4 regions of the Kitasatospora saccharophila genome follow, and region 1 is predicted to be linked to each of the others. Evidence: riboswitches for the same ligand, from Rfam matches in the RefSeq annotation. Region 1 holds a riboswitch; each other region holds the start of a gene.

Region 1 (3,174 bases):
GTCCGACTGATCGACAGCGTGGCCAAGCACGTCAACGACGACCGCGCGGTGCTGCTGGTCTGGCGCCGCTGAGCGGCACCGGGCGCCGCCCGCCCCGGCCCGCGCGCGGGTCCGGCGCACACGCCGCCGCGCACCGCCGCGGTCGGCCCCGCGGGGCGCCGGAGCGGATCCCGCGGGCGCCCGGGTGCGCGGGAAAGGTGCGCGGGACGTGCCCGCGGGGTGTCAAACCCGGACGTTGATCTTCGGCCAATTCCACTGGCATACCCGGCCGGTGGGCGGATGCCCGGCCTGCCTGCCGCTTTGCCGCCGCCACCGCGGCGGACCGCGGCCCGCCGACGGTCCGTCAGGACCCGTCCGCTATCGTCACGGTCGGCGAAAATCAGCCCCAGCACGCGGGTTGGGGCCCCGGGTGACGGGGCAAGTCCTTTACGCACTCCGCACGAGCGACCACACTGAGTCCGGATGGAGTGGTGGGGACACGGGGGGCAGGGGCCGGTTTCCGCCTGGAGCCGTCGCCGGTTCCGACCCGAATCCCCGCCACGAATCGAGGAAGTGAGTCCCGGTGGCCTTCTCCGTCTCCGCCCTGGTCCTGTTCGGCATCATCGTCGCCATCTTCATCCGCAACAAGCAGTTGAAGACAGGCCACGCCGTCATGGCAGCGCTCTTCGGCTTCATGCTCAGCCAGTCGAACATGGCAGCCCCGATCACCCAGTTCCTCCAGTCGGTCTCCAAGGCGATCTCCGGCATCGCCGGCTGACGCCCCGTCCGACCGGACCGGGGAGCGCGTTCCGACGGACGGGAGCCACCCCCCGGACCGTCCCAGAGTCCTGCCCGCGGGTGACCAGGGTCACCCGCATCGTCACGCCGGGTCAGCGCCCGAGCGCGCACGGTGGCCGAAGTCGCCCACCGTGCCTGGTTCGTGGGCGCACCGTCATGATCCCGTACGCGCACCGCAGCCCGGTGGCGGCGGAGCGTGACCTGGCGGACCGTCAGCCCCCTCCCGAGCCCGGGGACGGGGCTTTTCGGCGCTTGCCAGCTCGGCGAGCCGTGGGTTTTGCTTCCTCCGCAGCCCGGACATCGGCCGGGCTGGTCGCCGAGCGGAACGCCTAGTCCTGCCGCCGCCCGGTGCCGACCAGAGACCACGCCACGGCAGGAGCGGGGGAACCACAGGTAGTACGCCGGACCCGGAACGCACGGGGACGGCTCGGGGTGAAGCCGCCACAGCGCGGCCGGGCAACTCTCGCCCGAACCCGACAGCTCACCTCGCAGGCGTCGGAGAGGAACAGCTTCATGTCCGCTCAGGGCAAGCACCGCAAGCCGCGCCTGGCCACCGTCGTCCGCATCGCCATCGCCGCCGGCGTCGCCGGCGCCGCGGTCGGCCTCCCGGTCACCGCCGCCTCCGCGCACACCGCCGACCAGCACGACGGCGCCCGCCAGTGGGCCAACGTCTCGGTCGACGCCACCCCCGTCGCCGACACCACCACCGACGCCGCCGCCCCGGCCGCGGAGTCCTACCGGGTCGCCGCCGGCGACACCCTCTCCAAGATCGCCACCGCGAAGAACGTGGACGGCGGCTGGGAGAAGCTCTACCAGGACAACCGCTCGGTCATCGGCGGCAACCCGAACCTGATCTACCCGGGCCAGCAGCTGACCGTCAACGGCCAGGCCGCCGCGACGACCTCCGCCGCCACCTCCTCGGACGCCGCGGCCACCACCGCCGCCCCGAAGACCTCGACCAAGTCGAGCACCGGCACCGCGAAGACCCAGGCCCAGGCCCAGACCCAGAAGTCGACCTCCTCGTCGTCCTCCTCCTCGGCCTCGTCCTCGTCGTCCACCGCGAAGTCGTCGACCGGGAGCGCCACCACCGGCACGTCCACCACCACCGGCTCCACCGCGAGCTCCTCCTCCGGCTACGTCGCCCCCGCGCCGGGCAGCGTCACCACCGGCTACAAGGTGGCGGGCTCCAGCTGGTCCAGCGGCTACCACACCGGCATCGACTTCCCGGTCGCCACCGGCACCAGCCTGAAGGCGATCGCCAACGGCACCGTGGTCTCGGCCGGCAACGGCGGCGCCTACGGCAACCAGGTCGTCATCAAGCTCGCCGACGGCAAGTACGCCCAGTACGCGCACCTGTCCTCGATCTCCGTCTCGGCCGGCCAGGCCGTGACCGCGGGCCAGCAGATCGGCCTCTCCGGCGCCACCGGCAACGTGACCGGCCCGCACCTGCACTTCGAGATCCGCACCACCCCGGACTACGGCTCCGACATCGACCCGATCGCCTACCTGGCGGCCCACGGCGTCAACGTCTGATCCCCGGCACCACCCCCGAAGGCCCCGCGTTCCGCTGCGCGGGGCCTTCGGGCGTCCCGGATCGCGGATCGCGGACCCGGAGCGCGGAGCCCGGGAACGGCGGAGGCCCCGACCGCTGCTGCGGTCGGGGCCTCCGGCCTCGTGGAGCGGGTGACGAGAATCGAACTCGCGTGACCAGTTTGGAAGACTGGGGCTCTACCATTGAGCTACACCCGCAAAGGAGCGTCCGCCACCACCCGAGGCGGTGCGGACCGCCCCAGCGTACCTGGTCGGGTCGGTGGATTGCACACTCCTCCGCCGTTGTCGGCTCGCCGATATCGCCCCGGTCCGGGGCGGGCCGACGTGTACTCTTCTGCTCGGCACCACGGGGTGTGGCGCAGGTTGGTAGCGCGTCCGCTTTGGGAGCGGAAGGCCGTCGGTTCGAATCCGGTCACCCCGACCGTGTGCGGCAGGGTCTCGTCAGCGGGCGGGGCCCTGTTGTCGTTGCCGCCGCCCCCGGCGTCGTCGTTGCCGCCGCCCCCGGCCCCCGGCCTCCCGCGCGCACCCCGGTGCCGGGCACAGTCGCTTTCGTGGTACCGGTAGGATGGACCGCTGGCGGTAGTACGGACAGCATTGCAGCCCCAACCGCCTATCGCCCTGACCGCAAGCCCCCTAGGAGACCCAACCGTGAAGAGCGCCGTCGAGACTCTGAACCCCACTCGGGTTCGACTCACCGTCGAGGTGCCCTTCGAGGAGCTCAAGCCCAGCCTCGACGCGGCGTACAAGAAGATCAACCAGCAGGTCACCGTTCCGGGCTTCCGCAAGGGCAAGATCCCGAACAAGGTGATCGACCAGCGCTTCGGTCGTGGCGCGGTGCTGGAGGAG
Region 2 (3,174 bases), on a different contig from region 1:
GTAGGAGCTGACCCGGGAGAGCACCCGCTCCGGTATGTGCACCTGGAGCAGGGTCTCCCAGAGCACGAAGAACAGGGAGACCCCGACTCCGGTGACCGCCTCCAGCGCGGCGATCACCCAGACCGGCGCGCCGGACCCGATGACCAGCGCCTGGCAGGAGGCCACCGCCATCGCCACCGCGGCGACGGCCATCGGGCGGGCGGGTTTCAGGCGGTAGGCGCAGACGTCTCCCAGGATCGCGCCGAGGCCGAAGGCGATGACCACCACGGCCCATGCACCGGCACCGCCCCATTCGCGCTCCGCCAGCACCGGCCCGAGCACGAACACCGAGGGCAGTACCACCACGTGGTAGACCGCTATCGCCAGCATCCCCGACCACACCCACGTCCGGCTGCGCACCTGCTGCCAGCCGACCCGCAGTTCGGCCAGGAAACCGGGCCGCTCGGCCCGCTCCGGGTCGGCGGGTGTCGCCCCGTCCGCCTCCTCGGGTGCCGCCCCGCCGGCCGGGCCCAGCCGGGCCAGCACGGCGGCGCTGGCGGCGAAACTCGCGGCGTCCACCGCCAGCGCACCGCCGGGCCCGACCGCCGCGATCAGCACCCCGGCCAGCGCGGGCCCGACCACCAGCGACGCCGATTGCACGAACCCGCGCAGCGCGTTCGCCTCGCGCAGTCGGTCGGCGGGGACGAGCAGGGGCAGCAGCCCGGTGGAGGCCGGGAGGAAGAAGGCGTCCGCGACGCCGAACAGCGCCATCAGCAGCGCCAGCGTCCCGACCCGGGCGGTGCCGGTGAGCAGCAGCACGGCGGCGGCCGCCTGGACGGCGCAGCGCACCAGGTCGGAGGCCAGCATGATGCGCTGCCGCGGTATCCGGTCCGCCCAGACGCCCCCGGCGAGCGTGAACACCAGCAGCGGGAGCAGCCCGGCCGCCGTGACCAGGCCGACGTCCGCGGCCGAGCCGCCGATCGCCAGCACCGCGAAGGGCAGCGCCACGAACGAGACCCGGTCCCCCAGGACCGACAGCGACTGCCCGACGAACAGCCGGGCGAACCGGCGCTCGGTGCGGAGCACTTCGGGGATCGGAACGCGCACGGGACCTCCTCGACGAATCCGGCGCTCCCGGCCCACCCGACGAACCCGACGAGCCCGACGGACCGGAGCAGCGCACCCGCCGCACGGGACGGCGAGCAGGGCGATCGTAGGAAGCCCGCGCACCCCCTGTCGCGTGATTTATCCGCAACGCGGACAATGCCCCGATTTCACCGAACTTCCTTGCCCTGCAAGTGACTTGACACCAATCGCCTACCGTCGTCGCCCAACCGGTGTGCCCGCCTTCCCCGTTCGCCTTCCCCCCAATCCCACCGATCGGCCACACTTCTCCAGCCGGTCCGCCGACCTCCCGCCCACGGCCGCCCCCGCCTCCGGCCCGAGACATCGTCAACAGGTCGTCCACACACCACGCGGGAACCGGCGTGACGAAGGCGTGATCCGGGCGCGACGCGCTTGTGATTGCCGCGTTCGAGTGAATAGGCTCCTCCCAGCCCGCACCACCGGGCCCCGCGCGCGAGAACGCCGAGCCCTGTCCGCCGCGCCGTCGGGTCGACCACCACCACCCTTGGACAGGGGCGGGGGAACCACGATTGTTGCCGTCCCCCACGGCTAGGGGTGAAGCCGTCCGCACCGGGTGACCGGACGCGGCGGCCGGGCCTCCCTCCCGGTCCGAACCCGACAGCTCACCTCGCAGGCGTGCGGAGAGGATCTCGCATGCTCTTCACGGGTTCGGGACGTCACCGTCGGCAGGGTCCGGCGGAGAAGGCAGCCGAGCGCGCGATCGCGGTGGCCGGCGTGGCCGGCGTCGGCATCGCCCTGCCGCTGCTCGCCGTGACCGGCGCGCACGCCGCCCCCAGCGCGGTCTGGGACCGGGTCGCCGAGTGCGAGAGCGGAGGGAACTGGGGCTCCGACGCGGGCAACGGCCTCTACGGCGGCCTGCAGATCAACGCCCAGCGCTGGACGGACTACGGCGGCACCCAGTTCGCCCCGCTGCCGAACGGGGCCACCCGCAGCCAGCAGATCGCCGTCGCCGAACGCATCCTGGCCACCGAGGGCCCCTCGCCCTGGTCCTCGTGCGTGGACGAGGCGGGCCTGAGCACCGCCACCGCGCCGGGCGTCGTCGACGACAACGACTCGGCCGACGAGACGGGTTCGCTGCGCGGCGCCCGCGGCATCGCGGCGGTCAACGCCGCCCCGGACGGCAGCACCGTCCCGAGCGGGAACACCGCGCCGGTGTTCTCCGGCCTGCCCGGCTACGACCCGGTCTCGCACGTGTACTGGTACGAGAAGAACGGCGCCTGGTTCTGGACCAGCCACCAGAGCCTGTACGAGCGCTACCTGCAGCTGACGCACCCCCAGCCGCAGCCGAGCGCCCCCACCCCGACCGCCCCCGCCACCAACGCCCCGGCCACGGACGCCCCGACCGCGCCGGGCACCCCGTCGGCCGCCCCCGGCACCCCGCTGCTGCCCACCGACCCGACCGCCACGCCCGGCCCGGGCACGCCCACCGACGGCAGCAACGGGAACGGGAACGACGGCAACGGGACCGGCCTGGTCCCCACCCTCCCGGTCACCCCGTCTCCCAGTCCGTCCGGCAGCGCCGACTCCTCCGGCACCACCCCCGCCCCCTCGCCCACCGGCAGCACGGCGGCCCCGGACGCGTCCGCCCCGTCGGCAACCCCGACCCCGGCCCCGACCCCGGACCCGGCCGCACCGACGGCCCCGGACCCGGCCGCGTCGGCGGTCCCGGCGGCGGCCGCGTCCGCGCAGCCGTACACCGTCACCACCGGCGACACCCTGGCCGCCATCGCCCGCGAGCACGCGCTGGGCGGCGGCTGGTCCGAGCTCTACAGGTCCAACCAGCAGGTGGTCGGCGAGAACCCGGACCTGATCCGTCCGGGCCAGGTGCTCGACCTGGGCTGACCGGCTCCGGGCCGGCCGCCGTCACTTCGGGACGGCGGCCAGCCCGGTGCAGCCGCGCAGGCCGTCGCGGCGCTGCTGGGCGGCCTTCGCGGCGTTCCCGCTCTGCGGGACGGGCACGCCCCGGCCGTCGATGTGGGCGGGGGTGAAGGTCTCGCCGGTGACGCGGCCGTCGGCGGTGACGGTGAGCGTGGTGACTCCGGTCTCGTC
Region 3 (3,174 bases), on a different contig from region 1:
TCCCTTGGACGGGGGTGGGGGTCCGCCCAGGGTATGTACTCGCCAGTAAACTTACTAGACGGTAAGTTACTTGACAGTTGCGGCACTTGCGCCACCAGGGGAGCGCCGTCAGGGGCAGGGCTCTCGTCGGGGCGTCAGCCCTCTTCGGGGGTGGGGGGCTTGGGGAGGAGGCGTTCGCCGTCGCGGGTGCCGCCGGTGCGGGCGATGGTGCGGCGGTCGGTGGAGAGGTAGTCGCGCAGGACCAGTTCCACCGCGTCCTGGGGGGAGGTGGTGCCGGCCCGCATCATCACTTCCAGGGCCAGGTCCGCGTCCAGCGTGATCGTCACCTTCGCCATGCCGCCGCTCCCGGTCGTCGAGCCTTCTCTCAGGGCGAGGATAGGCCGCTGCCCCCGGGGCCGACCAGGGTCCCCGGGGGCAGCGGCGGTTCACCGCTCGCGGATCAGACGCGGCCCGCGAAGTCGGGGGCCCAGTCGGCGATGGTCTCGGTGCGGACGCCGGAGCGCGGGTTCGCGGCCTCGACGTACTTGCCGTCGCCGATGTACAGCGCGACGTGGTAGACGCCCGAGTTGGCGCCGTTGTTGGACCAGAACAGCAGGTCGCCCGGCTGCAGGCTGTCCAGCGAGACGCGGGTCGAGTAGTCCGCCTGGTCGGCGGCGACGCGCGGCAGGCTGATGCCGGCCTGGCGGAACGCGGCCTGGGTCAGGCCCGAGCAGTCCCAGCCGCCGTTGCCGGTGCCGCCGTAGACGTACGCCTGGCCGAGCTTGGACAGCGCGAAGTCGATCGCCGCGGCCTTGGAGCCGGTCGCCTTGGTGGCGGTGGTCGCGGTGGTGGCGGTCGTGGTGGTGGTCGCGGTCTTCGCCGTGGTGGTGGCGGTGCTCGCGGTGCCGGTCGAGGACTTGGTGGTGGAGGACTTGGTGGTGGAGGACTTGGCGGTGGAGCCGCCGTTCTTCCAGGACGAGCCCTTGTACGAGGAGGAGGACTTGGTGGCCGGCGCGGACTGCTGCGCGGTGCTGCTGCCGCCGCCCAGCGAGAGCTGCTGACCCGGGTAGATCACGTCCGGGCCCTCGGTGAGGACCGAGCGGTTCAGGTCGTACAGCTTCTGCCAGCCGCCGTCCACGTGCTGGCTCTGCGCGATGGCGGACAGCCAGTCGCCCGCCACGACGGTGTAGCTGCCGGCCGACTGGGTGTCGGTGGCGGCCGGGGCGCTCTGCTGGGTCTGGGTCTGGGCCTGCGACTTGCCCTGCGACCAGGAGTGCTGGGACTGGCCCTTGCTGCTGCCGCTGGACTGCGACTGCGACTGCGACTGCGACTGCGAGGAGCTGCTGCTGTCCGAGCCGGTGGTGGTGGCGGTGGACGAGGACGAGGAGCCGGAGGTGTCGACCTGGGGGGCGGCGCCGCCCTTGGTCAGACCGGCCTGGACGGAGCAGACCGGCCAGGCGCCGGGGCCCTGGACGGCCAGCACCTTCTCGGCGACGGCGATCTGCTGGTCCTTGGTGGCCAGGTCGGCGCGCGAGGCGTACGCGGTGCCGCCGAACTCGGCCCAGGTGGAGGAGGTGAACTGCAGGCCACCGTAGAAGCCGTTGCCGGTGTTGATGGACCAGTTGCCGCTGGACTCGCACTGCGCGACCTTGTCCCAGGTCGCCACGGTGGCGGCGGAGGCGGTGCCGGTGGTCAGGCAGGGGATGGTGAGGCCGATGCCGACGACGCCGGTGGTGGCGATCAGTCGACGGGCTCGCTTGGCGCTGATGGGCAGCATGAAGAAGCGTTCCTCTCCCACGCCTGCGAGGTGAGCTGTCGGATTCGGGCTGGAGTTGCCCGGCCGCGCGCACCGCGTGGTGCGCCCGGCTTCACCCCAAGCCCCGTACGGCCTCTCGGCCGCCCGGGGCGACTTACCTGGTTCCCCCGCCCCTGCCGTGGTGCGTTGATGCATGAGCCGGCCCACCCGGCGGCAGGACTCGGCGTTCCGGGTGAACTGGGTTCGTGTGTCCACGAACGTGGGCAGGAGATTAAGCGGAATTAAGGATGATTCGCAAATGCCTGTGACCGCCGTCACGGTGTGCGAAATTCGCGACCAAGGAGCATTCGGCGAACTCCCGCACCGCTGACCGGGCCTGGCCGCGCGTCAGGCGATAGCTGATCTTGTGCCCGTTTTGGGCGTTATGCTGATCGGTGAGTGAATATTCGGCATATGTGATGGTTTCTCGAGAGGCATTTGTGCCCGATTTCTGATTCGTCCGGTGCGCCGGGGCCCGCGGCGGGGCCGTGGCCGAATGGTCGAACTGATGACTGACGGTACGTCAGGATGCTTAAGCGAAACGGAAGTCGCCGCTTTTCGGTGGCCGTTCTGCCTATGCTGCCCCCGACGACGCGGGGTCGCGGGCCCCGGAAGGGCGGCCGAGGTGGAACAGCAGCGGAACGGCGAGCAGCCGCCGGCGCGGCACCGGCGGCCGCTGGTCGGGCGGCGCAGGATGCTGACCTGGCTGGCGGTCGGGACGGTGACGGCGCTCGGCGGGGGAGTGGTCCTGCGGCAGTCCCTGGCGGGGGCCGACGAGCCCGCCGCGCGGCCCGCCCCGGGCGGCGGCAGCGGCAGCCCGGCGGGCCACCGGCACGGCACCGGCGCCCCGCCGCCCGCGTCCGGGAGCCCGCGACCGTCCGCGCCGCCCCCGCCACCCCCGCCGGTCGACCAGGGCGGCCGCAAGTGGTCGGACGCCGGGGGCTGGGGCGGACGGCTGCCCGGGCCCGGCAGCGCGGTGCGGATCACCGACCGGGTGGTGCTGGACGCCGACGCGAAGGTCGGCTCGCTGCTGGTGGAACCGACCGGCTCGCTGGTGTTCGCCGCGGACCGGTCGCTGACCCTGGCCAGCAGCGGCAACGTCGAGGTGCGCGGCACCCTGGCGCTCGCCCCCGACGGCGCGCACACCCACGTCCTGCGCTTCCCCGAGGTCGACGAGCGCCGCTTCGCCGGCGGCGGCATGACGGTCGTCGACACCGACACCGGCCTGTGGGTCACCGGCCAGGGCTACCTGCGGCTGGACGGCGCCCCCCGCACCGCCTGGACCCGCGCCGCCACCGCGCTGAAGCCCGGCGACAGCACGATCAAGCTGGCCGCCGCCCCCACCGGCTGGCAGCCCGGCGACGAACTGGCCGTCACCCCCACCGCGCCGCCCGACACCG
Region 4 (3,174 bases), on a different contig from region 1:
CGGTGGGGTCCACGCCCTGGGACCGGTACTGGTCGGCGGCGACGGCGGCCAGGTCGCCGCGCATCCGGTTCAGCTCCTCCTGCCCGGCGGCGACCTGGTCCTGCAGGCTGCCGGCCTCGGCCTGGAGCCGCTGCTGCCGCTCCTGGGCGGCGTTGTACTTCTCGGACGCCTGCTCGGCCTCCTCGTAGAGCTGGTCGACCTGGGTCTTGACCTCGCCGCGGCTCACCGGCTCGGCCGGGCTGAGCGGGGCGGCGGCGGCCCCTCCGACGGTCAGCCCGAGCGCGCCGGTGGCGGCGGCGGTGAGCGCCAGGGCGCGGGCCAGGCGCTGGACGCCGGGCAGCGGGGTGCGACGGTGCACGGACACGTGCGACGGCTCCGTTCTGCGGCCGGCCTCCGCCGCCGTCCGCCGTCGGACGGCCGTCCTCGCGGGGGCCCGGGGGCAGAGGTTAGCGAGTCGGATCGATCCAGTCCAAACCCCGACAGGAACGAATATTTGACCGCGAATCGGACGCCAGGACGAGAACGGCCCGGCACCCCCTGCGGGGTACCGGGCCGGAGGCCGTGCCGGACCGTCAGATCCGGACGATCCGGTTGATCGGCATGACCGTCGCCGACTCGTAGCGGACCTGCGCGCCGGTGTGCGGGGCGTGGACGATCTGCCCGTTGCCGACGTACATGCCGACGTGGTGCTGGTCGCCGTAGTAGATGATCAGGTCGCCCGGGCGGGCGTTGGCGATGTCGGTGCCCAGGTTGGTCCCGGCCCCGGCCTGCGCCTGCGAGGTGCGCGGGATCGACACGCCGGCCTGCTTGTAGGCCCACTGCATCAGGCCGGAGCAGTCGAAGGTGCTCGGACCGGCCGCGCCGTAGGAGTACCAGCTGCCGAGCTTGGAGACCGCCGCGCCGACCGCGTTGCCCGAGAAGCTGGAGGACGCCGGGGCGTTCAGCTCCACCCGGACGGTGTCGCGGGAGGCGCGCTGCGCGGCGTCGGCCTTCGCCTTGGCGTCCGCGGCGGCCTTCGCCTCGGCGGCGGCGAGCTGGTCGCGCTCCTGCTGGGTCAGCGTGTTGAGCAGCTCCTGGGCCTTGGCCAGCTTCGCCTTGACGTCGTCCTTGTCGGCCTGCAGGGCCTTGGTGGTGGTGTCCAGCTCGGCGAGCTTGGACTCGGCCTCCTTGCGCTGGGCGTCGAGCTTGGCCTGCTCGGACTTGAAGGTCTTGAGCAGGTCCGCCTGGGTGGAGCCGACCGCGTTCAGCGTGCCGGCCTCCCCGAGGAACGAGTCCGGGCTGCTGGAGAGCATCAGCTGCATGGTCTGCGGCATGCTGCCGCTGCGGTACTGCTCGGCGGCGATGCCCGCCAGGCCCTCCTGCGCGGTGGTCACCTGCTCCTGCTGCCGGGCGAGCTGGTCCTGGAGCTGGCCGACCTGCTTCTGCAGCTCCTGCTGCTTCTCGACGGAGGCGTTGAGCGCCTCCGTCTTGACCTCGGCCTGCTCGTTGAGCTGGTCGACCTGCTGCTTGACCTGGTCCTTGGTGGGCGCGGGGTCGGCGTGCGCGCCGCCCTGGGCGGACAGCGCCACGGCAGCGGCGGCGGTGGCAGTGAGAATCGAGACCCGGGCACGGCCGACGGGCTTGGGACGGCGATGGGACGCCACGAAGGCGGACTCCTTCTTCCTCACACCGCCTACCGGGTGAGCTGACGGGTTCGGGCCGGAAGAGATGTGCCCTACGACGCCTCACCGACCGCACGCGGCCGTCCCGGCGCCGATTCACCCCGGGGGAACGTGGTTCCCCGGCTCCGTTAGACAGCACCCCCGCAGGGGTATCCCCGTCGGCAGACCCGGTGTTGACGGTCTGCCCGCTGCGTCACGGACTCGGCGGCGACCCCCGCCGCCGCCCCCCTTGGGCGATCGACTCTGCGGTGGTCGAAGCACGACCCTAGTAACCGATCCGTGATCCGTTCAAATCCTTGTCGGAAAAAAATCTGATTCTGAATCAAATACCGCGAGGAATCTGACCGAACGTGATCGATTACTTACACAGAGCGTAATAATTCTCACGATACGGTCGGGAAATGCCTCGCCCGGACGTGTCGCGGATCACAGGGGGATCTCGACCCGTCCGGGCGTGTCACGATGCGTCAGTTGTCGCCCTATGGGGCGTTTGTCCGATTCTTCGGACCGTCAGACCCGGCGGATGGTGGAGATCGGCAGGGTGTCGACCTTCATCGTCTTCACCACGTCACCGGTGCGCGGGGCGTGCACCACCAGGCCGTTGCCGATGTACATGCCGACGTGGTGCCGGTCGCTGTAGTAGACGACCAGGTCGCCGGGCTGCGCGTTGTGCCAGTCGGTGCCCACGTTCACGCCGTAGCTGCCCTGCGACTGCGAGGTGCGCGGCAGCGAGACGCCGGCCTGCTTGTAGGCCCACACCATCAGGCCCGAGCAGTCGAAGGTGCTCGCACCGGTGGCGCCCCAGACGTACGGCGAGCCCTGCTTGCCGAGCGCGGCCGCCACCGCGGTCGCCGCGTAGCCGCTGGCCTGCGGCAGGGTGGACGGGTCGACCCGGGAGGCGCTGCGCGAGGCGGTGCCGCCGCTGCCCTGGAGGATCGCGGCCCGGTCCGCGGCGTTCAGCTTGGAGAGCAGCTTCTGCGCCTCGGCGAGCTTGCTGTTCACGTCGTTCTTGGCGTCGTTGAGCGCCTGGGTCTGGGTGTCCAGCTCGTGCAGGACGGCCGCGGCCTCCTGCTTCTGCTGGTCCAGGCGGCGCTGCTGGTCCTTGAGGGACTTGAGCGTCTCGGCCTGGGTGCTGGCGGCCTGGTCGAAGGAGGACGCCTTGGTCAGGTACTGGTCCGGGTCGGCGGAGAGCATCAGCTGCATCGACGGGTCGACACCGCCCTGCCGGTACTGGTCCCCGGCCACCGCCGCGAGCCCGGAGGCCAGCTCGGTCAACTGCTCCTGGCCGCGGGCCACCTGGTCCTGCAGGTCGCTGGCCTGCTTGCGCAGCTGGTCGGCCCGCTCCTTGGCGCCGTTGTACTTCTCGGCCGCCTGCTCCTGCTCCTCCAGCAGCTTGTCGACCTGCGCCTTGACCTCGTCCTTGTTCGGCTGGGCCGGGGCGGCGTGCGCGCTGGCCTGGGCCGTCAGGGCGACCGCGGTCGCGGCGGCGGCGGTGAACACGGAGATCCGCGCA

Evidence for each region. A riboswitch is a leader RNA that binds a small molecule or an ion and turns the genes downstream of it on or off. The one in region 1 is predicted to bind cyclic di-AMP.
Region 2: it holds a riboswitch for cyclic di-AMP, as region 1 does, so the genes downstream of both, ABD345_RS30285 (transglycosylase family protein) here and ABD345_RS02890 (M23 family metallopeptidase) in region 1, are expected to answer to the same signal.
Region 3: it holds a riboswitch for cyclic di-AMP, as region 1 does, so the genes downstream of both, ABD345_RS05340 (transglycosylase family protein) here and ABD345_RS02890 (M23 family metallopeptidase) in region 1, are expected to answer to the same signal.
Region 4: it holds a riboswitch for cyclic di-AMP, as region 1 does, so the genes downstream of both, ABD345_RS24345 (C40 family peptidase) here and ABD345_RS02890 (M23 family metallopeptidase) in region 1, are expected to answer to the same signal.

The regions. Positions count from the first base shown of each region.
Region 1 is NZ_BAAANS010000002.1:240,169-243,342, reverse strand. Features, by position in the region: gene ABD345_RS02900 (PP2C family protein-serine/threonine phosphatase) at 1-72, shown strand, start outside; gene ABD345_RS02895 (hypothetical protein) at 563-757, shown strand; cyclic di-AMP (ydaO/yuaA leader) riboswitch at 1,167-1,285, shown strand; gene ABD345_RS02890 (M23 family metallopeptidase) at 1,291-2,310, shown strand; tRNA gene ABD345_RS02885 (tRNA-Gly) at 2,453-2,526, opposite strand; tRNA gene ABD345_RS02880 (tRNA-Pro) at 2,676-2,749, shown strand; gene tig (trigger factor) at 2,977-3,174, shown strand, end outside.
Region 2 is NZ_BAAANS010000052.1:34,366-37,539, reverse strand. Features, by position in the region: gene ABD345_RS30290 (MFS transporter) at 1-1,086, opposite strand, end outside; cyclic di-AMP (ydaO/yuaA leader) riboswitch at 1,592-1,755, shown strand; gene ABD345_RS30285 (transglycosylase family protein) at 1,759-2,967, shown strand; gene ABD345_RS30280 (CapA family protein) at 2,989-3,174, opposite strand, start outside.
Region 3 is NZ_BAAANS010000005.1:13,502-16,675, reverse strand. Features, by position in the region: gene ABD345_RS05345 (hypothetical protein) at 135-335, opposite strand; gene ABD345_RS05340 (transglycosylase family protein) at 440-1,756, opposite strand; cyclic di-AMP (ydaO/yuaA leader) riboswitch at 1,762-1,931, opposite strand; gene ABD345_RS05335 (hypothetical protein) at 2,400-3,174, shown strand, end outside.
Region 4 is NZ_BAAANS010000035.1:47,507-50,680, forward strand. Features, by position in the region: gene ABD345_RS24340 (C40 family peptidase) at 1-364, opposite strand, end outside; gene ABD345_RS24345 (C40 family peptidase) at 573-1,643, opposite strand; cyclic di-AMP (ydaO/yuaA leader) riboswitch at 1,654-1,809, opposite strand; gene ABD345_RS24350 (C40 family peptidase) at 2,172-3,174, opposite strand, start outside.